DNA from 3 places in the Priestia sp. FW507-14D1A genome. Region 1 is predicted to be linked to each of the others. Evidence: riboswitches for the same ligand, from Rfam matches in the RefSeq annotation. Region 1 holds a riboswitch; each other region holds the start of a gene.
What was found. Region 1 has a riboswitch for S-adenosylmethionine ahead of AC3WJG_RS17180 (methionine ABC transporter ATP-binding protein). Riboswitches for the same ligand answer to the same signal wherever they lie in the genome.
Positions count from the first base shown of each region.

Region 2: another riboswitch for S-adenosylmethionine. It lies ahead of mtnK (S-methyl-5-thioribose kinase); the one in region 1 lies ahead of AC3WJG_RS17180 (methionine ABC transporter ATP-binding protein).
Region 3: another riboswitch for S-adenosylmethionine. It lies ahead of AC3WJG_RS18755 (Na+/H+ antiporter NhaC family protein); the one in region 1 lies ahead of AC3WJG_RS17180 (methionine ABC transporter ATP-binding protein).

Region 1 covers NZ_JBYSWQ010000004.1:298,013-308,285, reverse strand. Annotated here, with positions in the region: gene sufD (Fe-S cluster assembly protein SufD) at 1-217, opposite strand, end outside; gene sufC (Fe-S cluster assembly ATPase SufC) at 235-1,020, opposite strand; gene AC3WJG_RS17195 (carboxymuconolactone decarboxylase family protein) at 1,260-1,625, opposite strand; gene AC3WJG_RS17190 (MetQ/NlpA family ABC transporter substrate-binding protein) at 1,747-2,583, opposite strand; gene AC3WJG_RS17185 (methionine ABC transporter permease) at 2,601-3,269, opposite strand; gene AC3WJG_RS17180 (methionine ABC transporter ATP-binding protein) at 3,262-4,287, opposite strand; SAM riboswitch class I at 4,419-4,526, opposite strand; gene AC3WJG_RS17175 (thioredoxin family protein) at 4,707-5,006, opposite strand; gene AC3WJG_RS17170 (toprim domain-containing protein) at 5,021-5,371, opposite strand; gene AC3WJG_RS17165 (YusG family protein) at 5,553-5,798, opposite strand; gene gcvH (glycine cleavage system protein GcvH) at 5,878-6,261, opposite strand; gene AC3WJG_RS17155 (arsenate reductase family protein) at 6,397-6,753, opposite strand; gene AC3WJG_RS17150 (acyl-CoA dehydrogenase FadE) at 6,870-8,654, opposite strand; gene AC3WJG_RS17145 (acetyl-CoA C-acetyltransferase) at 8,678-9,856, opposite strand; gene AC3WJG_RS17140 (3-hydroxyacyl-CoA dehydrogenase/enoyl-CoA hydratase family protein) at 9,869-10,273, opposite strand, start outside.
Region 2 covers NZ_JBYSWQ010000002.1:384,326-394,598, forward strand. Annotated here, with positions in the region: gene AC3WJG_RS10420 (pyridoxal phosphate-dependent aminotransferase) at 41-1,213, opposite strand; gene AC3WJG_RS10425 (carbon-nitrogen family hydrolase) at 1,326-2,108, shown strand; SAM riboswitch class I at 2,200-2,350, shown strand; gene mtnK (S-methyl-5-thioribose kinase) at 2,486-3,658, shown strand; gene mtnA (S-methyl-5-thioribose-1-phosphate isomerase) at 3,694-4,752, shown strand; gene AC3WJG_RS10440 (hypothetical protein) at 4,888-5,052, shown strand; gene AC3WJG_RS10445 (methylated-DNA--[protein]-cysteine S-methyltransferase) at 5,053-5,556, opposite strand; gene AC3WJG_RS10450 (PAS domain S-box protein) at 5,576-7,756, opposite strand; gene AC3WJG_RS10455 (LutC/YkgG family protein) at 8,162-8,875, opposite strand; gene AC3WJG_RS10460 (LutB/LldF family L-lactate oxidation iron-sulfur protein) at 8,853-10,273, opposite strand, start outside.
Region 3 covers NZ_JBYSWQ010000005.1:226,267-236,539, reverse strand. Annotated here, with positions in the region: gene AC3WJG_RS18795 (DNA topoisomerase III) at 1-1,900, opposite strand, end outside; gene AC3WJG_RS18790 (DUF2339 domain-containing protein) at 2,028-3,683, opposite strand; gene AC3WJG_RS18785 (hypothetical protein) at 3,857-4,093, opposite strand; gene AC3WJG_RS18780 (hypothetical protein) at 4,193-4,636, opposite strand; gene splB (spore photoproduct lyase) at 4,790-5,818, opposite strand; gene AC3WJG_RS18770 (transcriptional regulator SplA domain-containing protein) at 5,930-6,178, opposite strand; gene AC3WJG_RS18765 (LacI family DNA-binding transcriptional regulator) at 6,264-7,223, opposite strand; gene AC3WJG_RS18760 (hypothetical protein) at 7,348-7,476, shown strand; gene AC3WJG_RS18755 (Na+/H+ antiporter NhaC family protein) at 7,516-8,826, opposite strand; SAM riboswitch class I at 8,912-9,018, opposite strand; gene AC3WJG_RS18750 (ABC transporter permease) at 9,120-9,887, opposite strand; gene AC3WJG_RS18745 (ABC transporter ATP-binding protein) at 9,880-10,273, opposite strand, start outside.

The DNA of each region.
Region 1 (10,273 bases):
CTACAGATGAGATTGTGCTTGCCTGTGAAGTGTGCTTGTCAAATGCAGTAAAGTTCCATTTCGAAATGTTTGTTTTATCTGGCTTTGGAAGTGCAAGATCTTCTGCTTTCGCAAGAGCTTGTAAGCGAAGATCTAGCAGCCAACTTGGTTCATTAGCTTCTTTTGAAAAGCTGCTGATGTACTCTTGATCAAATGGTAATTTCGTATCAATAGTCATAGAGATCCTCCTAACTCTTAAGCTTCTTGCTCTACAGTTTCGTCTTCAATACCTAATTCTTGTTTGATCCAGTCATAACCTTCTGCCTCTAGACGCTGTGCTAATTCTGGTCCGCCTGATTTTACAACGCGACCTTGCATCATAACGTGAACTTTATCTGGTGTAATGTAGTTTAGTAAACGTTGGTAGTGAGTAATCATTAAGCAACCAAACTCGCTGCCGCGCAGTTCATTAATACCTTTTGATACAACTTTTAACGCATCGATATCTAAACCAGAGTCGATTTCATCTAAAATTGCAATTCCTGGTTGAAGCATCATTAATTGAAGAATTTCATTACGTTTCTTCTCACCGCCAGAGAAACCTTCGTTTAGGTAACGCTGAGCCATATCTTGATCCATTTCTAAGAAATCCATGTTTTTGTCTAATTGACGGATGAATTTCATTAGTGAAATTTCTTCTCCTTCTTCACGACGAGCATTAATTGCTGAACGTAAGAAGTCTGCATTTGTTACCCCGCTGATTTCACTTGGATATTGCATAGCTAGGAATAGACCTGCACGAGCGCGCTCATCTACTTCCATCTCAAGTACATCTTCGCCGTCTAGCGTGATGCTTCCTTGTGTAACCTCGTATTTAGGATGTCCCATGATTGCTGAAGATAATGTTGATTTACCAGTACCGTTTGGTCCCATGATTGCATGGATTTCGCCGCCCTTAACTTCTAAATTAACACCTTTTAAAATTTCTTTACCTTCAATTGCAACATGAAGATCTTTAATTGTTAAAGTTGACCCTGCCATATTAAAACCTCCAGTTATAGACGTATATAGTAAAAAACGATATACCTATATCTTTTTAATTATTCTCATTTTATTCTCATTACAATCTTATAACAAATGAAAACTTATAGCAACCTTTTGACCCAAAAGGTTTTAAACCATTATGTACGTTTTTCAAGACTAAATCCACTCATAAAAAAGTTGCCTTAAAAGACTCCATAGAGCCTTCTAAGACAAGCTTTTTTACTCACTTTATTTACTTAGTGCGTGTGACTAGTCAGTTCTGAAATACACTCTTGGACAAGCGTAACGGACTGACTCATCGCTGCGCCTCCGCCAAATGCTGCTGACACTCCGCATGCTTCTAAAATTTCTTGCTCAGTTGCGCCTTGATCGATGCAGCCTTTTGTATGATAAATCATACAGTACTCGTCTTGAGCTACTACGCTGATTCCTAGCGCGATTAACTGCTTTTCTTTTTTAGAAAGAGAACCTTCTCCAAAACATGCTTCAGTAAACGCATTAAACGTTTTTGTTACTTCCGGCAATTTTTCGCTAAATTTCCCAACACCCATTTTATAATCATGAAGTGCTTGCTCAGTTGAATGACGTGCTTCTTGCTGCATAACGTCAGCTCCCATCATCAGTAAAGTTTTCACGGTTAGTATGCGTGAGAAAAATAAGAGTTATTCGTTTTCCCGCATACAAAAAAGCACTTGCCCAGAGTGGGCAAGCGCTTTTCTTCTATTATTTATTTACCGGCAGTACTCCGCCTTTGTATTTTTCTTTAATGTAGTCTTGAATTTCTTTAGAGTGAAGAACTTTCACTAAAGCTTTCACTGTATCTTTATTTTCGTCGCCTTTGTGAACCGTAATGATGTTTGCATAAGGGTTATTTTCTTTGCTTTCCACTGCGATTGGATCTTTTACTGGATCTAAGCCAGCATCGATAGCATAGTTAGCATTGATAACAACAGCGTCACCTTCATTGTTTTTGTACATCTGAGGTAGCAATCCGCCTTCAACATCGGCTTTAAATTTTAAATTCTTCGGGTTTTCTACGATATCTTTAATTTGTGCATCTGTTTTCTTTACGCCTGGTTTTAATTTGATTACGCCAGCTTTTTCAAAAATTGATAAAATACGTCCTTGCTCTGCTACTGCATCACGCATAATAACTGTGCCGTTTTTCGGAAGATCTTTTAAGCTTTTATATTTTTTAGAGTAGATACCGATTGGTTCAATGTGAATGGCACCGGCACTTACAAAATCATACCCTTTTTCACCCTTGTGATCTTTTAGCACTGAATTCATATAAGGAACGTGCTGGAAGTAGTTTGCATCAATTTCATTGTTTGCAAGAGCTGTGTTCGGTAAGATGTAATCTTGGAATTTTTTAATTTCCAAGTCGATTCCTTGTTTTTCTAAAATCGGTTTTGCTTGTTCTAAAATTTCAGCATGGGGCGTATTAGATGCACCCACAACAATTTTCTTTTCATCTTTTGATCCATTGTTAGATCCACATGCAGCTAATCCTACTACTAGCGCAGATGTTAATGCTAAAGCCGAAAGCCATTTTTTCATAATAAATAATCCTCCCGTTATCTTTTATCAATTTTTGCAGTAATCGCATCTCCAATAAGTTGGATAATAAATACAATAATCAAAATTAAGATCGTAGCAGCTAGCGTTACATCATTATGACTGCGCTGGAATCCTTCTAAATATGCAAGATTCCCGAGACCTCCAGCTCCAATCACACCCGCCATTGCCGTATAACCGACTAACGCAATCGTCGTTACCGTCAAACCAGAAATTAAAGCTGGCAGCGATTCAGGTAACAGCACTTTAAAGATAATAGTGCTTGTTGTTGCTCCCATTGATTTAGCAGCTTCAATAACACCTTTATCAATTTCGCGCAGACCAATTTCTACAAGACGCGCATAAAATGGTGCTGCTCCAACAATTAAAGCAGGTAACGCTGCATTAGCGCCTAAAATACTTCCTACCAATGCTTTGGTAAATGGAATCAGTAAAACAATTAAAATAATGAATGGAATGGAACGAAAGATATTTACAACTGCTGACACAATGGCATATAAAGGTTTGTTTTGCCAAAGCTGTCCTTTGGACGTTAAAAATAAAAGCAAGCCCAATAAAATACCTAGAACAAACGTGGCTATAACTGAAATAGCCGTCATATATAGTGTTTCATTTGTCGCTTGAATAAAATCATCTAAAATAACGTTTGGAAATAGTTTCTCAAGCATTTGTCATTACCTCCACTTCTACCTGCTGCTCATGAATGTATGCAATGACTTTTTCAACTTCTGTTAATTCTCCGTCTAAATGAACGAACAACGTTCCGTATGAACCTGTTTGTGTATGAGAAATCTTTCCTTGCAAAATATTAATCGTTACATCAAACTGTTTTAAAATCGTTGTAATGAGCGGTTGCTCTGCTTTTCCGCCAACAAACGTCAGCTGAATAATTTGCCCGCTTGGATATAACTCCTGTACTTGTTCAATTGTTTCAAACGTTTCTTCTGGTTCAGAAATCTGTTGAACAAATCGCTTTGTAATCGGCTGCTTAGGTTTTCTGAATACTTCTAACACTTGCCCTTCTTCTACCACTGCCCCATTTTCCATAACAGCTACCCGATGACAAATTTTACGAATAACGTGCATTTCATGAGTAATGAGTACAATGGTTAACCCTAGCTTCTCATTAATATCTACTAACAGATCTAAAATAGAATCTGTCGTTTGAGGATCAAGCGCTGATGTTGCTTCATCACACAGCAATACTTTTGGGTTATTGGCTAGCGCTCTAGCAATACCAACACGCTGCTTTTGACCACCGCTAAGCTGTGATGGATAAGCATTTTCACGCCCTTCAAGCCCGACTAGCTTGATAAGCTCGTCTACTCGTTTCATTCTTTTTTCTTTTGAGATCCCTGCTATTTCTAACGGAAAGGCAATATTTTCTCGCACCGTACGCGACCACAAGATATTAAAGTGCTGAAACACCATACTAATTTCTTGTCTAGCTTTTCTGAGTTTTCCGCCTTTAATTTTTCCAATATCATTACCTGCTACTTCGACCGTTCCTGTCGTTGGTGTTTCTAACCCGTTTAGCAAGCGAATTAAAGAACTTTTACCTGCTCCGCTATAACCAATAATTCCGTAAATTTCACCTTGGTTAACGGTTAGATTCACATTATCAACAGCTGTTACTTGACCGCTTTTAGCCTGATAAATTTTTGTAACGTCTGTTAATGTAATCATATTTCTTCACCTTCTTTAGTAAAAACTTAATTATGTTAGGTTGCCCTATAGGATGAAAAAGCCGTAAAACAATTTTCCCCATTAAAAAAGCCTCTCTGCGCATGACAGAAAGGCTCGATATTTAATCCTTTCTCTCATCTTTCAAAGCGCATAGCTTTGCAGGAATTGGCACCATTTCAGTTAGTCTGACGGTTGCCGGGTTTCACAGGGCTCAGTCCCTCCACCTCTCTTGATAAGAGTTCGCAACAATTATTTTGTTTTTGGGAAATATTCATTCATTTATGAACATTCATGAGTGTGATTTTAGCATGTGTCAGATAGGCTGTCAACAGATTTTGTTCTTGGGATAATATCCCAAGATTTCAACAGCCCCAACGGTTTGCTCTCGTTCCATTTCTTCATTTTAAACAAACGTTTGATTATCGAAACTCTTCAAGTACGTGCTCGATGGAATGAAACGCATAGAGTTTTTTTACCATTTCGCCATTTTTCACTTCAATCAAACAAGGTACACTTTCAATTGAAAATACTTCTGCTTTTGAAGGCATATAATTTAAATTGCTCATTCCGATGGTCACACCAGGCAGCATTGCTTCTGCTACGGTTAACATTTTTTTTGCCAGCTGACATGTCCCGCAAAAAGGTGTATGGAAAAAGATAAACGCTCTTTGTCCTTCTTTTAACTGATCGTCAAGCTGTTTTTCGCTCCATTCTTGCATGTTGCTCATTCCTTTTATGTTAAAAATTCTGCATTAACATCGATATTGGCACTCAGTAATACTGTTGCTATGTGATGTCTAGGGGCGGCAGCAACCTCTCGGTACATTTTATCAATATATAGATGCTCTGCTTCCGGAAGCTCTCGTTTAAATTGTTTTCTTAGCTTATTCCCTGAATCATCAGAGTCAACGAGTATGTATACCTCTTTGTTAAACGTAAAGTCAATAATTTCATCCAGCTTTGATAAACTAATCGTACCGTTTGTACAGATAATTTCAATTGGTTCTCGAATGATATCTTGGATACGTTTTTTATCTGATTTTCCTTCGACAATAATTACTTTTTCAATTTCAATTAGCCCCATTTTCATCACCCATAATCGTCAGTTGTATAGTAACATCATTTCTTTATGCTATACAATATTCGTTAATGTATCACAGTTCACCTGTTTTTTAAAAGAAATTTGCAAGAAAGAACTGTTTTAAAAGGCATCTTAAGCCATATTGTTTCCATAAAACAAGAAAAACAGCGGCAGTTGCCACTGTTTAGCACCATCCTGCTTCTTCGTCGCAGTCTGTATATTTTTGCGTTTCACCTTGCTTTTGTACATCTGTATATTGGTAGAATTTATTATTTTCTTGCGAATACCCTTCTTCAAAGCGGTATTCATTGCCGCTTGTTCCGTAACTAACTTCACCAATTGGCTGCTTATCAACATATAATTTCATGCCGCCGTCATGAAATTTAGCTGTAACGCGATCTGTAACGTCCATTTTTTGTTTTTCAAACATAAAAAGACACTCCTTTAGTTTGTTTACTAATAGAGTGTCCAGTCAAAAACTTTTCATAAAGACAATTTATGGAGGAGTATTATCCTTCGTTTGTCATTTCTTCGTATTGCTCTGCTGTCATTAGCTTGTCTACTTGAGAAGCATCAGACGGTTTGATTGTAATCATCCATGCTTCTTCGTATGGAGATTCATTAACAAGTTCAGGGCTATCGCTTAAGTTATCGTTTACTGCTACAACTTCACCGCTAATTGGTGCGTAAAGCTCAGAAACTGTTTTTACTGATTCAACGCTGCCAAACGGCTCGTCAGCTTCTACTGTTGCTCCTACTTCTGGCAGTTCAACGAATACGATGTCGCCAAGCTCAGCTTGAGCGAAATGCGTAATACCTACGCGGACAACGTCTCCTTCTGTTTTTACCCATTCATGCTCTTCAGAATAACGCAAATCTTTTGGTGTACTCATCTTAATCCCTCCAAAATATGTATCGTAATTTGTTTATATAAAAAGCGCCTTCAACGTGGAGAACACTTTCTACAACCTAAAATAACTTCCTATTAACAGTGTAACGTAAAAGGTAAAAATTTTCTATTTGAAAACTTACTTCCACACGTCCTCAAACTGCTCTTCTTTGAAGCCAAGCGTTACTTTTTGTCCATCTGTTAGCAGCGGACGCTTAATTAACATGCCATCTGACGCAAGAATAGACAGCAGTTCGTCTTCACTCGCACTGCTTACTTTATCTTTAAGCCCTAATTCGCGATATTTTTTACCGCTTGTATTAAAGAATTTTTTTAATTCTAAGCCGCTGTTCTGATAATAAGATTGCAGCTGCTCTTTTGTTGGCGGGCTTTCTACAATATGAATTTCTTCATACGCTACTCCGTTATCATCCAGCCACTTCTTGGCTTTTCGGCACGTGCCACACTTTGGATATGAATAAAAAAATAATGACATTTCGTCAACCACCCTTTATTTTAAGCTTTTTTCGTATTTTAACACATCCTTTATCATTTACCTAGATAGAGGCTTCTTAAACAAAAAGGAGCTCGTAAAACGAGCTCCTTTTTCCCTTAAACTGTGAACTTCTCTACTTCTAGAAGCGTTTTTGCAATCTCGCGCTTTACGCTAATCACATTGATTGGTGTATAGCGCGTTAACTTGCGAAGAGACGAAAGCATGACTCTAAGCGTATCACCTTGTTCAACGCCAATTAACGTTTCTTTTGCATCTGCTTCAATTCGATTAAATGCTTCTTGGCAAAATACTTGTGTATATTTTACCTTCAAGCTGTTTTGATCTGCACCTGTTTTGGAAATCGCTTTTTCAGTACGTAAAACAGTGGATTCCATTGCATATACGTTACTAATCATATCGGAAATATTAACGAGAATTTCTTGTTCTTTCTCTAATTCTTTACCGTATTTCTGTGCAGCTAGACCTAAAAGCAAGAGCGCAATTTTCTTCCCATTTTGCACAAGCATTTTTTCTTGATCTAACGGCTCATTGCCTACTTCCTGCGGCATAAGCATCATCAATTCTTCTTGAAGCGTTTGTGCTTTTTGAAGCAGCGGAAGCTCTCCTTTTAGCGCTTTGCGTAAATACGTGCCTGGTACTAAGAGACGATTAATTTCATTTGTTCCTTCAAAAATACGGTTAATGCGGGAATCACGATACAGGCGCTCAATTTCATACTCACTCATAAAACCATAGCCTCCGTGAAGCTGCACCCCTTCATCTACGATGTAGTCAAGAGATTCCGTGGCAAACACTTTGTTTAATGAGCATTCAATGGCATATTCAGCAATGGAAGCGGCAATTTGTTTTCCGTCTTTTTGCTGTTCTTCTGAAAGCTGGCCCATATGGTCTTCAAAAAGTCCTACCGTACGATAGACGGAGCTTTCAGTTGCGTACAATTTAGAAGCCATTGTTGCTATTTTTTCTTGGGTTAATGAAAATTTAGCAATGGGCGTTTTAAACTGCTGACGCTGGTTAACATATTGAGACGTGATTTCTAACGCACGTTTCCCTGCTCCAACTGCTCCAACTCCAAGCTTGTAGCGCCCAATATTTAAAATGTTAAACGCAATCACATGCCCTTTGCCAACTTCACCTAACACGTTTTCTTTTGGAACAAGCGCATCTTCAAGAATCAACGTTCTGGTTGAGGAGCTTTTGATTCCCATTTTCTTCTCTTCCGGTCCAACCGAAACACCTGGAAATTCGCGTTCAACGATAAAAGCAGAAAATTTATCGCCGTCGATTTTCGCATACACCACGAACACATCAGCAAATCCGGCATTCGTAATCCACTGCTTTTCTCCATTTAACACATAGTGTGTGCCTTCTGCGTTAAGGCGAGCTGTTGTTCGAGCACCGAGGGCATCGGAACCAGAACCAGGTTCTGTTAACGCATATGCTGCTATTTTTTCCCCAACTGCTAAAGCAGGTAAATATGCTTGCTTTTGCTCTTCTGTTCCAAATAAGACGATTGGCAATGACCCAATTCCTACGTGAGCACCATGAGTGATGGAAAACCCGCCTGCTCGAGACATTTTTTCAGCAATTAAAGCCGAGGTAATTTTATCTAAACCGAGTCCACCGTATTCTTCCGGTACATCTGCACCAAGCAAGCCTAATTCACCAGCTTGTTTTAATAACTTTACAGAACGGTCAAACTCATGCTTTTCTAAATATTCCACTTGTGGAAGGACTTCATTTTCTACAAATTCATCTGTCGTCTTGGCAATCATCTTTTGTTCAGATGTATAATCCTCCGGCGTGTAGACGCGGCTTGCATCGCCTTCTTCAATTAAAAAGCTTCCACCTTTAATCATTTGTTTTGTTTTATTTGACATGTTCATATCCCCCTTTGAAATGATTATGCTAACAATTCAAATACACCAGCAGCTCCCATTCCTCCGCCAATACACATCGTGACAATTCCAAACTGCTCATTTCGACGCTGCATTTCGTGCATTAAGCTAAGAGTCAGCTTAGCTCCGGTACAGCCTAATGGATGACCTAAGGCAATAGCGCCTCCGTTTACATTTACTTTATCTTCATTAATATTTAATTCACGAATAACGCCAAGTGCTTGAGAAGCAAATGCTTCATTTAATTCAAACAATCCAATATCAGAAAGCTCCAGCCCTGCTAGTTTAAGAGCTTTAGGAATGGCAGCTATCGGGCCAATCCCCATTACTTCAGGCGGAACTCCTCCAACTGCAAATGAGCGAAACTTAAGCAAAGGCTTTAACCCTTCTGCTTCAGCTTGTTCTTTATCCATTAGAAAAACGGATGCAGCTCCGTCACTTGTCTGCGAAGAGTTTCCAGCTGTTACGGATCCTTTAACCGAAAAAGCTGGACGAAGTTTTCCTAATACGTCTGCAGTTGTGCCGGGACGAACTCCTTCATCTTGAGAGAACATCAGCTTTTGTTCACGGAGCTTATTGTTTTCATCCACTTTTCGAAGCGTCACTTCCACCGGAACAATTTCGTCGTTAAACTTCCCTTCTTGAAGTGCTTTTGCTGCTTTTTGATGGCTGCGTACAGCAAACGCATCCTGGTCTTCACGTGAAATGCCGTATTTCATCGCCACTTGTTCTGCTGTATGTCCCATGCCCATATAATATTCCGGCGCATTTTCAACCAGCTGAACATTCGGACGCGCTACGTTTCCAAACATCGGAACAAAACTCATTGATTCTGCTCCTCCAGCTAACACTGCTTTGGCTTGCCCTAGCATAATTCGTTCTGCACCGTAGGCAATACTTTGCAAACCTGACGAACAATAACGATTAATCGTTATTGCTGGCACCGTATAAGGCAAACCCGCAAGAGCGCCAATATTTCGAGCCATATTCAAACCTTGTTCTGCTTCAGGCATCGCACAACCAATAATTAAATCATCAATTGGTCCTTCGTATCCGCCTGCTCGGCGAAGAGTTTCTTTAACCGCGATGGCTCCCAAATCATCAGGTCTAACACTTGCCAGTGAACCTTTTTTTGCTTTTCCGACCGGTGTCCTAGCACCTGCTACAATAACTGCTTCTCTCATTTTTTCTCCCCCTTAATTACGCAGTGGTTTTCCTTTAACTAACATGTGCTGCATACGTTCTTGAGACTTCGCTTCACCAACAAGACTTAAAAATGCTTCTCTCTCTAAGTCCAGCAAATACTCTTCATCAACTTCCGAACCGAACGCTACACGTCCTCCGGCTAACACAAATGCTAACTTGCTAGCAATTTTATAATCATGTTCTGATATATATCCTGAATATTTCATGGATTGAGCTCCTAGCAGCAACGTTGCATATCCTGTTTCTCCAACCACAGGAATTTTAGTTCTTACAGGTGGTTTATAGCCCGTGTCATGTAAAGCAAGGACTGAGTTCTTCGCATCATTCAGCAAATGATCTCCGTTTACGCTGATGCCATCATGGCGATTTAAAAAGTTTAGCTGTCTAGCTTCTGC
Region 2 (10,273 bases), on a different contig from region 1:
TACATATTAAGCCAACTCAAAAAGGATTGTCAATGCGTTTTTAAAATAAATTTAATTTTTTTATTCGAGATACGGCTTCTCTCATACGCTCTTCATCCGTCAGCAGTCCTACGCGCACATAGCCTTCACCATATGTTCCAAAGCCTACTCCAGGCGCCACTACAACGTGAGCTTTTTCAAGAAGTAAATCTGAAAACTGTTCAGAAGTATATCCTTCAGGAACTTTTAGCCATGCAAAAAAGGAGCCCGCTGGAGATGTAACATCCCAACCAATTTCTCGAAGCCCTTGAATAAAGGTATTGCGTCTAGATTCATAGCGCTTAACTAAATCATTCACACATTGTTGAGATTCTAACAGAGCTGCGGCTGCTGCCTCTTGAACCGCCCCAAAGAGACTGACATACATATGATCTTGAAGAAGATTAATAGCTTCTACAACACTTGCATTTCCTACAGCAAATCCAACTCGCCATCCCGCCATGTTATACGTTTTAGAAAGAGTATAAATTTCAATTCCCGTCTCTTTTGCACCAGGAGTCTGTAAAAAACTGATTGGCTTTTTACCATCAAATCCAATTGCTCCGTAGGCAAAGTCGTGTACCACACAAATATCGTGCTTGGCAGCAAACGCCACGGTGTCTTCAAAAAATTCTGCCGTTGCTACTGCACCAGTAGGATTATTCGGATAGTTTAAAAACATGAGCTTTGCCTGTTCTTTAGCACGTTCACTTATCTCTTCGTATACGGGTAAAAAATGATTTTCAGCCGTGAGCGGCATCACTTCCATCTTTGCCTTTGCAAGCTCTACTCCAGACCAGTAATCAGGATATCCAGGATCGGGAACCAGCACCGTATCTCCAGGGTTTAATAAGCACTGCGGGATTTCTACAAGTCCACCTTTCCCGCCAAACAAAATAGCTACTTCTTTTTCAGGATCCACATCAACGCCATATTCTCGTTTATAAAAAGTCGCAACGGCCTCTTTTAAAAACTGGTGCCCCCGAAATGGAGAATATTTATGATGCATAGGATTAGCACTTGCTTTTTGCAGTGTTTCTACAATATGTGAAGGAGTAGGCTGATCGGGATTTCCCTGCCCTAAGTTAATAACGTCGTGCCCTTGGGCCATTACTTTTCCTACCTTGCCTACAAGTGATGCAAAAAATTGTTTTGGTAAACTTTTTAATAGTTCCGATTGCTCAAATTGTTTCATCATCGCACACCTTCTCAAAAAATTCTTGAAATTCTAGTCACAAATAATATATTGTAATACTCAACTTGTAAAGTCATTTTTTTCAACTACTAAAAAAAGGACGGATGATAAAGTGAGTGTAAAAATTACGTGTTTACAGCTTGATATTGCGTTTGGAAACCCAACTAAAAACCGAAAATATATCGAACAAAAAATGACGGAAGCCCTGAAAGAAAACCCTGATATCCTTGTGCTTCCTGAGCTATGGGATACAGCTTATGATTTGACTCGGCTAGACGAAATTGCAGATGATGAAGGGCAGCAAGCCAAGCAATTAATCTCTCAGTTTGCTAAAACAAACGAAGTAAATATTGTGGCAGGTTCGATTGCGAAAAAAACAGAGCAAGGTGTCACGAATACGATGTATATTTTTGACCGAAAAGGTCGTGAAGTATCACAATACAGTAAACTGCACTTATTTAAATTAATGGATGAACACCTGTATTTAGAAGCAGGAACAGCAAAAAATCTTTTTACACTTGAACAGTCACTGTGCGCAGGAGTTATTTGTTACGATATTCGTTTTCCAGAATGGATACGGGTTCATACTAGCAGCGGAGCAGAAGTCTTGTTTGTTGTCGCTCAGTGGCCGGCTCCAAGACTTGCCCACTGGAAAGCCCTGCTCATTAGCCGTGCAATCGAAAATCAATGCTATGTAATCGCGTGTAATCGTGTAGGCCAAGATCCTAATAACACATTTGCCGGACATTCCTTAGTCATCGATCCGTGGGGAGAAATAATCGCTGAAGCTGGCGATAGCGAAGAACTTTTAAGTGCTGACGTTAACCTGGAACTTGTAAAAGAAATTCGTAAACAAATTCCTGTCTTTACAGATCGCCGTACAGAATTTTATTAATTATGTATTGACAGCCGTTTTTTTGCATGATACGATTTTCACCAGATATCATAAAATATTCAAACAAATCAAAATTGAATAAGTAATCGTACTCTTATCAAGAGTTGGCTGAGGGATTTGGCCCTGTGAAGCCCAGCAACCGACCGTCATTCCATCCTAAGATGGATCACACCCGTAAAACATGTTTTACAAAGGCACGGTGCTAATTCCAACAGAAAGTAATTTTTTCTGGCAGATAAGAGGTTTGAACACTACAATCAAGCCTCTTTCCAACGAAAGAGGCTTTTATATTTTCTAAAATTATAAAAGCCTCCATATATTCTTAAACCTATTAACTTAGTAAACGAATCAGTTTAATAAACTATGGAGGGATTCCGATGTCAACAACAAAAACAGAGAAGTATCAGCCTTTAACAGAAATTTCAGCAATCAAACTTGTGAAAAAGCTAGGTCTTTTTGATGCTACAGAAGCACTGACTGCCCGTGAAATTGGTGACGGTAACTTAAATCTCGTCTTTCACATCATAAATGATCAAACGAATAAATCCATTATCGTCAAACAAGCACTTCCCTATGCAAAAGTTGTAGGCGAAAGCTGGCCTCTATCCTTGAACCGTGCCACAATTGAAAGCAATGCGCTCAAGCAATTCGGTGCATTTACGCCAGAACTTGTTCCCGCTGTTTATTACCACGATGAAACGCTTGCTGTTACGGTCATGGAAGATCTGTCTCATTTAACGATTTCTCGTGCCGGACTTATTCAAGGTGAAAGTTATCCTCTGCTCTCACAGCATATCGGTTCTTTTTTAGGACATATTGCGTTCAAAACGTCTGATTTCGCCTTAAAGCCTCAGGATAAAAAAGAAGAAGTTGTTAAGTACAGCAACCCCGACTTATGCAATATTACGGAAGATTTAGTTTTTACAGATCCTTTTTTTGATATTGATACAAATGAATTTGAAAAAGCGCTGCGTCCTGATGTAGAAGAATTGTGGAATGATAGTGATGTAAAGCTACAAGCAGCAAAATTAAAATATAAATTTTTAACAAATGCGCAAACGCTAATCCACGGTGATTTACATACAGGCAGCATCTTTGCTAGCAGTCAAGAAACGAAAGTGATTGATCCAGAGTTTGCTTTCTACGGTCCGTTTGGATTCGATTTAGGGCAATTTGTTGCGAATTTATTTTTAAATGCTCTTTCTCGAGAAACAAATCGCGAACCGTTATTTGCACACATTACGAACACATGGAACGTATTCAAAGATACCTTTACTGCGCTTTGGCATTCTGAAAGCACTGAACCTTTCGCTAAAGATGAGCGCTTATTACATGAAATTTTAACGCAAACGTGGCAAGATGCTGTTGGATATGCAGGATGTGAAATCATTCGACGTACGATTGGCTTAGCTCACGTGGCAGACTTAGACGAAATTTCTTCAGAGGAAAGAAAAATTAACGCTAAACGTACTGCGTTAAAAATTGGACGCTATTTGCTTCTGCACCAACAAGACGTTTCACCAAATGAATTTGAACATTTACTTCGATAACGAATAATGTACACAATGAAAGGATCGGTATCAGCATGACAAATACACTATCACTTCCGCGCTCAGTGGAATGGAATGAATCATATATTACTTTATTAGATCAGCAGCAGCTTCCTGGCAAAGTTGAATATATTAAGCTGCAAACCATTAAAGACGTATGGGATGCTATCACTACCTTGAAAGTACGCGGAGCCCCTGCAATTGGCATTACGGCGGCTTTTGGTCTTGCTCTTTCTGTGCTTAGCTATGACACAGATTCAGTCAAGGAATTTAACAAAAAGCTAGCTCTTGATCAACAGTATTTAGCTAGTTCACGCCCTACTGCCGTCAATTTATTTTGGGCATTGGAGCGCGTAGCGAAAAGCGCTGAATCCGCTTCGTCCGTTAATGAAGCTAAAACAAAAGTTGTTCATGAAGCTATTCAAATTCAAGTAGAAGATGAAGAAACGTGCTACCGAATTGGAGATTATGCTCTTTCTTTATTTAAAAAGAAAGATAAAATCATGACAATATGTAATGCTGGTTCAATTGCTACAGCTTATTATGGAACAGCCTTAGCACCTTTTCACTTGTCTAAGCAGCGCGATATTCCGCTTGAAGTATTTGCCTGTGAAACAAGACCCGTTCTTCAAGGTTCTCGCTTAACAGCATGGGAACTTCAGCAGTCGGGAGTGGACGTTACGCTGATTACGGATAATATGGCCGCTCATACCATTAAAACAAAAGGAATTAATGGGATTATTGTAGGTGCTGACCGCATTGCAGCAAATGGCGATACGGCTAACAAAATTGGAACATATGGACTTGCTCTTTTAGCGAAAGCATTCGGTATTCCATTTTACGTAGCAGCGCCGCAGTCCACATTTGATTTATCTATTCAAGACGGCAGCAGCATTCCTATTGAAGAACGTTCACCTAAAGAAGTCACACACATTGGGGATACGCAAATTGCTCCAGACGGAATCTCTGTGTACAATCCAGCTTTTGATGTGACGCCAAGCGAACTGATTACGGCCATTATTACAGAGCATGGAATTATCCATGCCCCGTCTTTTGAATCCATTCAAAACGTTTTGCTGCAATCTGCTCAATAAAAAAAGCCGCTGCTATGCGGCTTTTTTTATTGAGCACTGATTTCCACCTGCATTTGTAACACAATTGTAACAGTACTCTCTTCCTTTTCTACATATATTATAGGGGATTTCTTTTGAATAAGGGGGAGAGTAAATATGAGTTCAGAGCAAAAAACGGATAAAAACAAAGCGCTGAATCGTAAGCAGCAATATCAGCTATTCGATTTATCCAAAGATGAAGAACTAAATTCCCTCCCTTCTCCTCAGCAAATTGACGGTGTTTTTGTGCAAGGAGAAGGCTGGAAATTAGACGGTGAATAGTTATTTTAACTCCAGAGCACCTTTTGCTACATTTCTTTCAAGCATTAATAGCTTCTCTTTTATATGAGTTTGCGAGCCTGCATAACCTGTTAAAGCTCCATTTTTGCCAATCACACGATGACAAGGCAAAATAATAGGCAGTGGATTTCGACGATTCGCTTGTCCCACAGCTCTTACGGCTTTAGAGCGATTAACAGACTCCGCTACCTCACTGTAAGACCACGTTTGTCCATAAGGTATATGTTCAAGCGTTAACCACACTTCTTTTTGGAAGTCTGTTCCTTTTATATCCAAAGGCAAATCAAATGTTAGCGTGCGCCCTTCAGCATAATCCTGCAGCTGTCGCTTCGCTTCTTTCACATGGTGATAATCCTCGTCATGGACAAGTTTTTTAAGCTGCTCATTATGATCATCGCTATCAAACCAAATATGTTGAACCCCTTTTTCCGAGGCTACAATATAAATTTTCAAATCAGAAAATAAATTCATTTCTCCATAGTACATACTTGCTTATCCTTTCTATTTAGGCTGGAAGAATAACATGAAAAGCTGTGCCTTCTCCTATTTTGCTTTCCACTTCAATGCGCCCTTTATGTTCTTCGATAATTTTATATGAGACCATCAAACCGAGTCCCGTTCCTTTTTCTTTTGTCGTATAAAATGGTTCTCCTAAGCGCTTGATGCGCTCTTCGGGCATTCCGTCTCCTTGATCTCGAATGGAGACCGTCACGTAGTGCGGCTCTGTAGAGGAGACATCAACAAAAATTTTTCCTCCGTTTGACGTGACTTCAATTGCATTTTTAATGACATTTATTAGTACTTGCTTAATTTGGTTCGGCTCGCAGTATACCATTGGCAGCTGAGGGGACACACTTAGTTCAAACTGAATATTTTCTAAAAGCGCCTGAGCATTTAATAAATCGATCGTTTCTTTCACAACCGCATCTAGATTTTTCTTTTCAAACTTTACTGCCTGTGGCTTAGCGAGTACTAGAAACTCTGTAATAATGGTTTCAATTCTTTTTAATTCGGATTTAATAATATCAAAATAAAGAGAATGATCTTCTTGAATGCTGCTTTCTAACAGCTGCACAAATCCTTTTAAAGCTGTCATTGGGTTGCGGATTTCATGCGCAATCCCAGCTGCTAACTGTCCGACTACTTGAAGCGTATCCGATTTTCGAATCTGCTCCTGCATTTGATTTCGTTCCGTTACGTCTCGTAAAAGCGTCATATATAGACCTGGCAAGATATCTTTTTTCGTGGAAAATTCGATATTTTTAACTTTTTCGTTCCCCGTAACGTACGTAATCTCTCCTTCAGCTTCCCCTTTTTGCTCAATCGTTTCTTTATGCTCAATGACCGCATCTAAATTCGCTGAAGAAATAAAATCCTCCATGGAGTGCGCACAAATCTCCTCTTTGCTGAGTTCTAGAATATCACAAAGAGAAGAATTTACATCAATAATATTTCGCTTGCCGTCCCATAAAACTAACCCATCGATCGAACCATTAAAAATCTGTCTGAATTTCTCTTCGTTATTTCGAAGCTCCTGTTCGATTTTTGTACGTTCACTGATGTTTCGAAAAATCGTTAAATGGTCTCCTTCTATAATGCCTTTTTTCCCTGTGAATTCCAACTGCTTGATTTCTCCATTTGGCATGTAAAAAGGAAGCTGATTACGAATTTCTCCTTTTGTTTGAAACGTTTGGAGCACCTTTAACGCACTAAAGCTTTTTGTATCGATAAACGTATACAAATTGCTTCCAATTAATTTGTTTAACGGCAGCTCAAATGTACGCGAAGAAGCAAGATTAGCGTTCAAGATTTCACCATCATCTCTCCAAATCAAGATCGCTTCAATCGCATTTTCAAAAATAGCCCTGAAATTTTTTTCGCTTCTCAACAGTTGCTGCTCCATCAGCCGTTTTTCCGTCACGTCTCTCATAATGGACATATAGTATTGACTGTATATATTAGCCGTTGTGGTAAATTCAAAAAAAGTAACGTCTCCATTTTCGAGCCTGATCGGTAGCTCGCCGCTTGTCTTTCCTTCTTGATGCAGAGTTCTCCATAATTTTTTCACCTTATAATGATAAGTAGGTTCTACAAGCTCTTCTAATGTTTTGGTTAGAAGCTGTGCTCTTGTATAATTTAATCGTTCGCAAAATGAAGGGTTCGCGTCGATAAGCTGACCCGTTCGATCAAAAATGACAATTCCGTCTACCGCTTCATTAAATACATCCATAAACATATGATGACTAATAAACCGTTCATTTTCCATCATTTTGTGCTGCGTAATATCCCGAAATGTACACACAATAATGCCCGACATGTGACTATGTTTGTGTGAAGTAAATTCAACATGCTTCATCATGCCGCTTCGAAGCGTCATCGCGCCTTCATATTTGAAATAGCTTTCTTCTAAAAGTGCTGGATAATATGCTTCAATCATGTCATACGGAAAATACATCAGAAAATCTTTCATTTGATACGTTAATAGCTCATCCTTTGTTTTTTCAAACAGCCCGCAGGCTGATTCATTTGCATTTATAACTTGAAAATACTCATCAAATACGACAATGGCATCTAATACGTCATTAAAAATAGCTCGTAGCTGCTGTAATTCATCTTGCTGCTTTTGCGCAGCTTCAGATGTTAATTCTCTATGTGGTGACATGCTCATTGCTCCTTTCTTTTGCACTTCCCATTTCCCCACCTTTTATCTATAGACTTAATATTCTACAAGATTTGCTTTTTACCTTTTTAAAATTAGGCACGTTTATTCAAAATGCGACATTTCTTCACATTATCCCGCTATTTAGAAATGGAGCATGAATAAAAGAGGCTGAGACATAACAAAATGAATCCAATCTAAAGACGAACAAATGAGATGCATGAGCTAGCTGAACCGCTTGTGACACCGCAGTTGGTTTCCGTGCAAGACTTCGCTTTCCGCAGGAGTCTTTGCCTTGTCCTCCAATCCACTGCTAGAAGGAATGAAACAGCTAAAACCTATGCTCAACATAACAAAGAAAACGAACCGTGAATCAAACATGTTGATTCACGGTTCGTTTTTCACTTCGCCTAAAATACGTTTGTCCCAGCCTCATCGATCATTCACTACAATATAAGTGGCCTGAATAGGTCCATGCACGCCAACGACTAAATTCATTTCAATATCGGCTGAATTGCTCGGTCCCGTAATAAAGTTAATGCAAGAAGCAATCGTTTCTCCTCGCTCTACTTTTTCATGAATCATTTCAGCGGCTTGTGTCATGCGAGGAACAATTGAGCTTTGAGGAATGATTGCAATATAAGTGGCGGGCAGCAAACTGACCGATCGTCCTTTTTCAGCGCTGCTGAACAAAACAACTGTGCCGGATTCCGCTAGCGTCAAATCACTGAAGGTAATGCCAACATTTGCTTGTTCAGCTAGTGTAATATTCTCATCGCCTTTTGCAGAATTCCATACATGAAGGCTACTGCTTGTTTCCCATTTCTCCATCAGCAGATTCAATCCATATTCGGAAAATCTAGGATCATCCCACGTGCTCACAAGACCATTTCCATAGTTCGCTACGGCTTCCTCAAGGACAGCTGGCAAGTGTTGTGATGATGTTTCTACATAGCGAGTATGAATACGTTCGCAATGGTTTTCAAGCTCTTTCTTTAATTGATCCGGCGAATAGCTGCGGTAGACCTCATGCTGAGGAGCGTGCTTCCATTGTGGCTTTACTACGCCGCTTGTTCGCCTGTTTCGCTTAAGATTAGCAGCAACATTGTCTAAAAAACTGTCTCTATTTTGAATGCTTCCGTTCATCATCATCACTCCTTTTATCAAACCAATCTCGTAAGCGCTCTTTTGTAGGTGCGGGAAACTCTCTGCTTTCCGTCCACGCTTTTAATGGACCAGGTCCTTTGGAAATACTGCTTCCTGACATAAAAGGCGTAAGAGCTGCCGGTGCTACTTTAGCGCCCACTGTATATAGAGAAGAAGAAGCTGCTCCCAAGCCAAATGCTTTCATCGCCAGCTTTTCCGAAATAGGTGCTTTTCCTTCTTTTTCGACAATTCGCTGACGATGCTTGTGTAATAGCTCATGCAGCGGAATTTTGACCGGACAGGCATCTGTACAGGCTGCGCATAGCGTTGATGCATAGGGAAGCTCTTTGTAGTCTTCATAGCCTCCAAGCAAAGGAGATAATACAGCTCCAATCGGACCTGAATAAATAGATCCATATGAATGCCCTCCAATATGGCGATACACGGGACATACATTCACACATGCCGCACAGCGAATACACTGTAAAACAGATTGAAACTCAGTTCCTAAAATCGCAGATCGCCCGTTATCTACAATCACTAGGTGAAATTCTTCCGGTCCGTCTACTTCCCCTGGAAGTCTAGGCCCTGTAAGCGCTGTTACGTAACTTGTGAGCCGCTGACCTACTGCACTTCTAGTTAACAGGCTTACCAACACTTCAAACTCTTCAAACGTTGGCACAATTCTTTCCATTCCCATAACTGTAATTTGCGTTTTAGGAAGGGCAGTTGTTAACCTTGCATTTCCTTCATTGGTTACAAGTGAAATAGATCCAGATTCTGCAATCGCAAAATTACATCCCGTGATGCCAATATCTGCTGATAAAAATTCTTTTCTCAGCATTTCCCGGGCATGAAGAGCTAGTTCTTCAGGTTTTTCTGTTTTTTTATACGAAAGCTTTTCCTGAAATACATCTCTAATTTGTTCTTTATTTTTATGAAGTGCAGGAGCTACGATATGAGAAGGCGGATCGTGATCATCTACTTGCAGGATATATTCTCCTAAGTCCGTTTCAATAACTTCACAGCCTAGTTCTTCTAAAGCAGCGTTCATATGAATTTCTTCTGTAACCATTGACTTGGATTTAACCACTTTCTTTGCCTGCTTTTGCTTCGCTACATTTTTTATGTACTCATTCGCTTCTTCAGCTGTTTGAGCGAAAAAAACGTGGCCTCCGCGTTTAGCTACATTATCTGTCAGCTGTTCTAAATAGTAATCTAAGTTTTCAAGCGTATGCTGACGAATTTCTTCACCAAGCGCTCGCCATTCTTCCCAGTTTCCTAACTCTTCTGCCGCATCTAATCTACGGCTTCTTAAGCGCTCTTGAGCACCTGAAACCGCAAAGCGCATAAACGCATTATTGACTCCATCATCAACACGTTTTTTAAACTGGTCGT
Region 3 (10,273 bases), on a different contig from region 1:
TTCCTGAGTGAATTTCCATTCGCTTGTGACACTGCGGACAGCGTCGATTTGATAGTTTAGGGTCTTTTGCGCGTCTATAGCTGCACTCAAGGCTTGAACAAACGAGCACTCTTCCTTGCTTTGTTTTCTTTTCTTTCAAGAAAGAACCGCATTCCGGACATTTAGAGCCCGTTAAATTATGAGGTTTGTACGTTTGATTACTCGTTTTTACTTGCTTAACTAGCTTTTCTGTTTGTTCGCGAATATTTGTTAAGAACTCTTTTGCATTTCCTTTTCCTTTAGCAATTGCTTCTAAGTCACGTTCCCACTTAGCCGTAAGCTCAGGCGACTTTAACTCATCTGCTACTAGGTCAATCAGCTGCTTCCCTTTTTTGGTTGCGTGCAGACGATTGTTTTGGCGATCAATGGATTCATTTTGCAGAAGTTTTTCAATAATATCTGCACGTGTTGCCGGGGTACCTAAATTATGTTTTTCCATTTGTCCAAGAAGATCCGCTTCTGTATAGCGCTGCGGCGGCTCTGTAAATGCACTTTTCATCGTTACATCTTGAATGGACAGCTTGCTGCCTTCTTCCATATCAGGCAGCTTCACCGTTGCTTCTGAGTCTCCACCAGAAACTTTTTTGAAGCCTGCATTCACGACTTGCTTTCCGCTTGCTACTAACTGTTCCCCATTTACTTCAAGCTCTGCTTTAACCACTTCATACTCATATGCAGGATAAAATAATGAAATAAATCGCTTTGCAATTAAGTCATACAGCTTTCGTTCATCAGCTGATAAGTCCTGGAGAAATACAGGCTGATCCGTTACGATAATAGCGTGGTGATCACTTACTTTTTCGTTATTAACCACTCGCTTTGGCAACTGTGCATTTCTTAAAATTGGACGAACTTCTTCTTTATATACAGCAGAGATGCTTTCCAAGCGCTCTTTCATAGTAGAAACCATATCTGTTGTTAAATAACGAGAATCTGTACGTGGATACGTGACTAACTTATGCTGTTCATATAACTTTTGAAGTACATTCAATGTCTTCTTAGCAGAGAAGTTAAAGCGTTTGTTAGCATCTCGCTGCAGTTCGTTTAAGTCATAAGGAAGCGGCTGCGCTTCTTTATGCATTTTACGTTTAATTGTTTTTACAACTGCCTCACCTGATAATTTTGAGTGCAGCTCTTTTGCGCGTTTTTCATCAAAAATACGCTTTTCATTGCCCTTTTGCCAAGCGGCTTCAAAAGATGAAAACTGAGCTGTAAGCGTCCAATATTCACTAGGTTTAAATGTATTGATTACTTGTTCACGCTCAATTATCATCGCAAGCGTCGGTGTTTGTACCCTTCCTGCCGACAATGGTTCTTCGTATTTAGTCGTTAACGCTCTCGTTACGTTTAAACCGATAAGCCAATCGGCTTCTGAACGGCAAACGGCTGAATCATACAAGCGATTAAACTCTTTTCCTGGTTTTAACTGTTTAAATCCGTCACGAATTGCTTTATCCGTTTGAGACGAAATCCAAAGGCGTTTAAACGGCTTGTTCCAGCGTACCTTTTCCATAATCCAGCGTGCTACAAGCTCTCCTTCGCGCCCTGCATCAGTCGCAATAATTAACTCACCAATATCCTTTCTTTTTGCTAGATCGGATACTGTACGAAACTGCGAGCTCACTTTACGAATTACTTTTAATTTCATTTTCTCAGGCATGATTGGCAGATCTTCTAAGCGCCATGTTTTATATTGGTTATCATAATCCTCTGGTGTTTGTAATTCAACTAAATGACCGAGTGCCCATGTTACGACATACTTTGGTCCTTCAATATACCCTTTTTTTGTTTGTGTGCTCCCAAGTACGCGCGCAAGATCACGTGCTACACTTGGCTTTTCTGCTAATACAAGTGATTTCATTTTATGTATACCTCCAATTCACTTGTTCCATTATACATGATTGTATACCTTTTGTACGACTTCAAGATTAAGTTTACATAATCATATTATAATAAATAAAGCTGAAGAATTTCTCTTCAGCTTCGAGCTACTTCTTTTTATAAAATAGTCGCGAGATAATTAAACCGATAGCTCCTAAGACGATAAATAACAAGGCCCGTATAGCCATTGGGATAAAAGGTAAATCGTATAAAATGAGTTTAAAAAGTGTTAAGAACAAAATGCCCACGCCGATATACGTTGCTGTTTTAAACGTTTTAAGTGATCCTATTACAAATGCTGCAATGGACATCCCTAACCAAACGGCCGTCATAATAAGCGTTTGCGGATTAGTGGAAAGGTGATTGGTGCCAGCGACCGTCACTTCTGTAGCAAAAATTAAAGAAAGAATAGAAAAAACAATACTTCCTCCAATTTTGAATATATCGTGCTCATCCCGTTCTGTTTTTTGAATGCTGATCCATATAAATACTGGAATAGAAGCTAACACAACAATCCAATTTAATGTCGGAAGAGACAACACTCGTTCGATTGGTGTAACTAAGATATACGTTGCACTCAGTATATAAATCGTATAAGAAAATAGTTGATGAAGTAGATTTTTATACGTCATGGCGATATAGTAAACAGCAAGTCCTTGAATCACATATAAAATAACTCCTTCTCTTAAATCGACGAGCTGATGAATAAAAAACGCTACTGCAACAATTAAATAGGTAATAAAAAATTCAAATTTCTCTTTAGAACTTCTTACTGCGTAAACACCTAATGCGTAAATAATAACTAGCGCAAGCAGCACCATTGTGGTCGTGCCATCGTCAAAAACGGCGAGCAGCCAGCCGTACGTAACTGCTAAACTCGATAAAAGGGTAAACGCATATACTTGGAGTACGGATTGTGATAGAAAAAAACTTGAAATTAAGCATAAATGCTGAATAAGAATTGCCATACCTAATAACTCTTTTACACCATTATCACCGACAAACGAGTAATAAATGAGTAGCGTAAGATTTAATAGTACCGCGGAAAGAACATATAAAATTGAATATTTTTGTTTGATTGCCACATATAAAAAGGCAATATACAGAAGCGTTTCATAGCCAATGAAAACGAGCGCATTAGGCGAATTACTTTCAATAAGAAAAGGAACTAGTACGCCTCCAACCGCGCTAATAATACCTAATGCCTGTGAACGATAAAAGACTGTCGCGATAATCCCTAGGATAATCCAGCTCGCATTTAGTATAAAAGCAAGCGTTGGTCCCGCTAAATGATACAGGCTATGCATCGCAAACGTCGTCAACATGAGGATAGGAATAGCTCCTCCTACAAGTACTTGCCCGAGCACCAACCTGCCCTTTTTAATTTGGAAATGACCTGTCACAGCAAAACCTATTGAAACAGCGAAACCGAGAACAACTTTTGCTTTTTCATTCATTAACCCATAGTCAGAGGCTGCTTTAAATCCCCATAGCACGCCAATAATAAATACAAAAATAAAAATTCTCGGCAGCCATGTTTGAAAAAGGACTTTTTCCCAATCAACGGGTTCTTCTATTGCCTGTGAGCTTTTAGCTGCTGTTTGAGCAGGACGTTTAGTCGTCTCCTCACGCTGCTTGGGAGGAGCGTGAACTGTTTTTGGTCTTGGAGAATTTGTTTTATATACGAGCGACTTTAGCCTGGCTACGTCTTCTTCTAAACTGCTTATTTTTCGTTCAAGTTCTTCTATTCTTTCTTTTTCCATATTTCCTCACCCTTTCTCTTTAAAGTATTTGTGATTTTTATATGTATATCTTACAGCACTTAACTATTATACCATTAAAAGGAATATCACTTAGAAACATTCTATTTTAAGCAAAAAAAAATACAGCGCCCTTTTCAAAAGAAAAGTTCGTTGTATAGGATGTGCTGCATTTTTTATGTCACTTTCTCGCTGTATGTACTATGAAATCCCGCTTCGATGTGGGCTACTTGAAAGCTATGGTGACCAATTAAATATTTAACAATATCCACACGGTCAATTTTACCGGGCTTATTATTCATTGCTTCTCGCACCATAGATTGAAATGTTTCTTTGCAAAACTTCTTTTCATGAAGCAGAATCGTTTCACAATACTCTTCATGGTCTCCCTCTGAAATACGATAATAATGCATTTCTTTCACCCCTTTTTAATGTTATACCTATTACATACCCCAAATATTGCTATTTTAACAAATTAATTTTATTATTCTTTATTTTTCCATATATATGGTTTATAGGGCAACGTTTCGAAACTCGTCGTTATAAATGCTAATTTGAAGCCGCTGAGAAAAACGTTCTTGTTCGATATATGTTTCAGGCATTAATCCAACAGGATATACCTTAGGGTTTTCGCCACTGCCTAATATGTATACATACATCTTTCCTTCGCTTGTATATCGAACTTTCGTCGAAATACCCCCTTGCCCTTGAAGAGGCGCATAAACAGCTCTTACATTATCTCTTATTTCTTGTACAAACCCATGCAGTTCAACATCAGAATCATAATAATGGTTTGCTTCATACAAGCCGTAGATACGAGACTTATCGATATCACACAATATGTTCCAAAATTCAGATAAATCTTCTTGGAACAACACTTGAATAAAATTCCGTGCAGCTTCTTGCTGTTCGTTTGTTAATTCTTTTGTTAGCGCAAACTCTTCATTTTTTAACATCTCAGTCACCTCCCTTTTGTATGTAATACGACAAGAGATAAAAATAACCTCTTTTTTTCAACTTATTAGCAAGCAATTTATTTTTTTACATTAAAAATTGAAAAGTTATTTTGACTGAAGCGTCAGAATAACTTTTCAATTACTGTAGAATAATTACGTAAAATATTCGATTTTTGCATTCGGAAAATACTGATCAATGTAATATTCTAATGTTTCTCTTAATTCTTGTTCTTCATCTTTTGCGTATACATACTTTCCAATTCCGTAACGCCCCCATTTGTAGCGGCGCTCTTCTTCATTCATCTCAAGCTTTGTTTTCGGATAATTTTTCTCGATTACCCGTTTGGCCGGCTTGGTAAAGCGATGCTGAATCATTTCAAACGTAATATCATCTCTTGACTCCTCAGGTATAGAGGCGTCAAGCTTTTCAAACAACTGACGGTATCCCTCTTGCCAACCTTCATGAATGTAAATAGGCGCCACAATAAAGCCAAGTGGATATCCGGCTTTTGCAACTTTATTAGCAGCTTCAATCCGGTAATCAAGAGGAGATGTACCAGGTTCAAAGTTTTTTATAACATAATCTGCATTTATGCTAAAGCGGAAGCGCGTGCGACCATTATGTTTAGCATCCAATAAATGATCCACGTGATGAAATTTAGTCACAAAGCGCAGTTGACCTAGTTCACTTTCCCCAAAATATTCAATCGCGCGCTTTAATGAATGTGTTAAATGGTCAATTCCTACGATATCAGATGTACAAGCCGCTTCAAATCGCGTTATTTGAGGGGCTCTTTCCTGCATATATTGCTCTGCTTGACCTAATATTTCTTCAACATTCACGTACGTGCGAATATATGGTTTGCTTCCCATTGTTGTCTGCAAATAACAATAGTGACAGTGCCCCATACACCCTGTTGCAAATGGTATTGCATATTCAGCTGACGGTTTAGATGTATCAAATTTCAATGTTTTACGCACGCCAACTACTAAAGTTGACTTGGCATTGCGGTATTTTTGCAAATCATTTTTTCCCGGTATATTACGCACTTGATTATGGGAAGTTGTTTGACGAATCTCAATTCCCATCTTCTCAAATTTCTCTTTTAATTGAACACCAAGCGGGTACTCCATTGCTCCTGGCTCAATATATACTAATTGAGGTACAAAAGGTTTTATCATCATGCACACTTCCTTTTTTCTAATACTAATAGCGTTTGAAAAATAAAAAGACTCTATCCTTGGTAATTATTTTTCAAACAAAAAAGACTCTCCGTTTAAGAGAGCCTTGCATCAGTCATATTGTTCATAATCAAATATCTTATTATACATTTTTTCAGCTTCTTCATACGTTGAATATACGGCATCATCTTCAGCTAACAAATGGTAAGACTCATGTAAAAACAGCGCCTTTTCACCTTTGTTTTCGGGATGTTCAACAATTTCAGCTTGATTAATATTCGCAACGTTTGCCGTATGAGGATTTCGGTAAATAACAAATACTTGATCTCCCACTTGATATTCTTTTTTCTCCACGATCATCATCCTTTTCTTCTTTCTTTACTCGTATGATGTCCGCTTTTGCTCGTTTTATCCGGTAAAAACACCTCATGGCATCATCAAAAATTCATACGCTTTTACGCTCAATAAACCGAAAAGGGAGCTCAATTTTCTGAGGAGTCTTACTTCCAACTAATGTAAAAAGCGTTTCTCCCATTTCCTTAAGAGGAAGTTCGATCGTTGTTATTTGTAAATAAGAAGAAAGCGGATGATTATCAAAACCAATGATAGCTAACTCACCAGGAACTGAAATACCCGCTTGTTCACACTGAGCTTTTATTCCGATAGCTACTTGATCGTTTGTTACTAAAAGCGCCTGAGGCCGATTTTTCATCTGCACTAATTTTTCCACCACTTTTTCACCATCTGTCACGTTCAAACAGCCTTGAAAAACCCATTCCGGATGATAAGGCTGATTTATTCTTTCTACATATTCTTTGTATGCTTGTTGCCGCTGTTGACTATTCGTACCCGTCATTCTTCCAATACAGTAGCCAATATCCGTATATCCTTTTTCTTTTAAATACATAAGCGCCTGTTTAAAAGCTGCATAATGATCAACGTATACGGAGCGAATAGAACGATTCTGTACGTTTTCGCACACGGCTATCGGTCCGTACTGCTGATAATATTCAATCGTGCTCCAGCTGCTTGCTCTAGAACAAATAATCACTCCATCAACTTGCTTTGTTTTTAGCATATGAAGCGCTTCTTCTTCTTTTTTCACATCATAGTTCGTCTGACAAATAACAAGCTGATACTGCTTTTCTAACGCTTGAGATGCCACTCCTTCTAAAAGCAGACTAAAATACGGATGATTAATAAAAGGCAAGACGACGGCAATCATATTTGTTTTCCCTTTTGATAAGTGAACGGCATTAATGTTTTGTTCATAATTAAGTTCGTGAATAACCTGCTCTACCAGCCGGCGTTTTTCTTCTTTTACATACGGATGATGATTTAGCACCCGGGATACAGTCGAAACAGATACACCAGCTTTTTTTGCGATATCTCGGATATTTGTCATGTTTTCACCTTTTTCTCTTGCGCTGAAACGCGTTTCATACTTTATTCTCATTATAAAGTGAAACAGCAAGAAGCTAAACCCGTTACCATCGTGTTTTTATTCATTTACGTAAGGAGGTCATTTCATGGGTATTTTATTATTCATTTTATTATGCGGGATTGAAATTGGAGGAGCGGCTTATGCACTTAAACAGAACGAGACGCTTTGGAAGGAGTTAGATGATGAAAAGCCGACTGATTTTTTTAAACAGTAAAAAACCCTTAAAAAGAACATTCTTTTTAAGGGTTTGATATTACGCAGCTTCTTTAGATGACTTTGAATTTTTATTTAAACGAGGAAATCCAATTACAATTGCAATGACCCCGCAAACCGCTGTTAACATTGGGTAGAATGTAAATGGAATAATCTCAATCGGTGAAACTTTAGCAAATCCTGCTGCGAGAAGCATTTGTGCGCCGTAAGGGATAAGCCCTTGAACGCTGCATGAAAACAAGTCAAGCAGACTGGCTGATTTACGATTATCAATTGAATATTTATCAGAGATTTCTTTTGCTAACGGACCTGCTGTAATAATTGAAATCGTGTTATTAGCCGTCGCTAAATTAGTTAAACTTACTAGTCCAGCGATGCTGAATTCGCCGCCTTTTTTTGTTTGAATGCGTCGTGTTAATAAATTCAATAAGAACTGAATACCGCCGTTATAGCGAATAAGCTCAACCATTCCGCCGATTAGCAGAGATAAAATAATTAACTCTGACATTCCGCCAATACCTTCTGTCACAGTTTTAGCAAGGGAAGAAAGCGTGTAGCTTCCGTCAGCTAATCCAATCACGCCGGCTAGCACAATTCCTCCGGTTAAAATACTTAATACGTTTGCACCAAATATGGCAGCAACCAGTACGCCGACATAAGGCAAGATTTTAAACCAGCTAAAATCTTTAATTTCTACTGATGACGTATTGCCTAGCGTCATTACAAGCAATAAAATTACCGTAACAATCGCTGCAGGAAGGACAATAAAAAAGTTTACTTTTAATTTATCTGACATATTTGTTTTTTGCGTACGAACTGCTGCAATGGTCGTATCAGAGATTACGGATAAATTATCTCCAAACATTGCACCACCAACAACGGCAGCAATTGCTAATGTAATGGATACATGCGCTTGCTCACTGATTCCTACAGCAATAGGTCCTAGCGCAGCGATTGTTCCCATTGACGTTCCCATCGAAATTGAAATGAATGCGCCAATAACAAAGATTCCGACTACCACTAAGCTTTGCGGAAGCACAGAGAGAGCTAAGTTTACCGTTGAATCAACAGCTCCCATACCTTTAGCAACTTCAGAAAAAGCACCTGCTAAAATAAAAATAAGCACCATAATAATGATATCAGGATGCCCTGCTCCTTTAGCAAAACGCTCCACTTTTACATTAAGTGAATCTTTACGATTCATAGCCAGGGCCACAATGGCTGCAATAATAATGGCTACTAATACAGGAAGCTTATAAAAATCTCCCGTTATAATTCCTGATCCGACAAACAGGACTAAAAAGACGCCCAGCGGTAACAGCGCCCAGCCGTTTCCTTTTTGTTGTTCCATTCTTAACACCTCTTGTTTACGTAATAAAAAAAGACCTCTTCTTATTGATAAGAAGAGGTCTCTTATTTGTATCATAAGATTACCCTTCTCATCTTCCAAACGAAACATCGTCTGCTGGATTTGGCACCGCACTGCGTACAGCCAGTTGCCGAGACATCATAGGGCCAGTCCCTCCGTCTCTCTTGATAAGAAGTTTATAGTTGTTTTAAAAATAGTCTTTCACTACTGTAATCTCTTTTTATTTAATTGTCAAATGCTATTTTAGAAAAATATATAGTGCGAAAATTCTCACATCAATTAGCTACGTCTCGTTTTAAAAACGCTGCCCAAGCTACGCCCATAAAGAAGACAAAATGGGCAACTAAGATGAAAATGGAAAATGGAATCGTCATGCCGTCAAACAGCGGCTTCATTCCGTCCATATACTGCACAAAGTTCGTGTTGGCAAATAATAAAAATTTCCCCCACCATAAACCTAGCTCTGATACCAGTCCTGTTACAGCTTTCGCGCCGATACTTACGACAATAGCTAGACTGGAAGCAAGCGCGCTGTTTCTAAATAAAGACGACAGCATGAATGCGAACGTCATCATCATAAACGTTTCCATATACGCACTGTCATACGTAAGCGTAATGTTTTTAAGCAGCTGTGCATCTCCTTCTAGACTGGTAAAGCCAAAGAACAATGCTCCCCATACAAATGAAAAAAGCAAATAGCTCAGTAAATAATATAAGCTAATTAAAACGAGAGTTAGGTACTTGGATGCTAAAATCGTTGAACGTCTAGCAGGGCGAATTAAAAGAAGTTTAATGGTACCTGCTTCAAACTCTTTTGCAACCATTGACCCTCCAACAGCAAGCGCGAAAAATTGAACGAGAATCAGCATACCTGAACTAAATGACAGGAAGTTCAAAATATTGTCTTCTGTTCCTGCACTGTTTGCTACTTTCTTCATTAAAAGAGCCATACAAAGAGTTAAAATGCCGATTGTAATAAACGTGATTTTTGTACTTCTTTTGTGAAACCATTTCATGTGTTCATTTTGAATTAGCTTAAGCATGGTGCTCTCCTTCCGTAACGGACATAAACGAATCTTCAAGCGTCTCATACACAGGGGTAATTTGGTAGACTAAAATATCGCTGTCCACTAATTTTTTATTCACAGCTGGAATTTGCTCTTTTACAATCGCCACGTCGATACTATGTGATCTCACCGTTACTTCAAATTGTTGTGATAAAAGATCCGCTGCTTTTTGCGCATCAGACACTTCAAATTCTACGTACATTCCTTGATCTTGACGATTTGGAGATAGATCTTGAACGGCTTTTAACTCACCGTCTTGAATGATGCCAACGCGATCACATAATGCTTCTACTTCTTTTAATAAGTGGCTCGCGATTAAGATTGAAATTCCTTCTTCCCTGCAAAGTGTTTGTAAATATGTA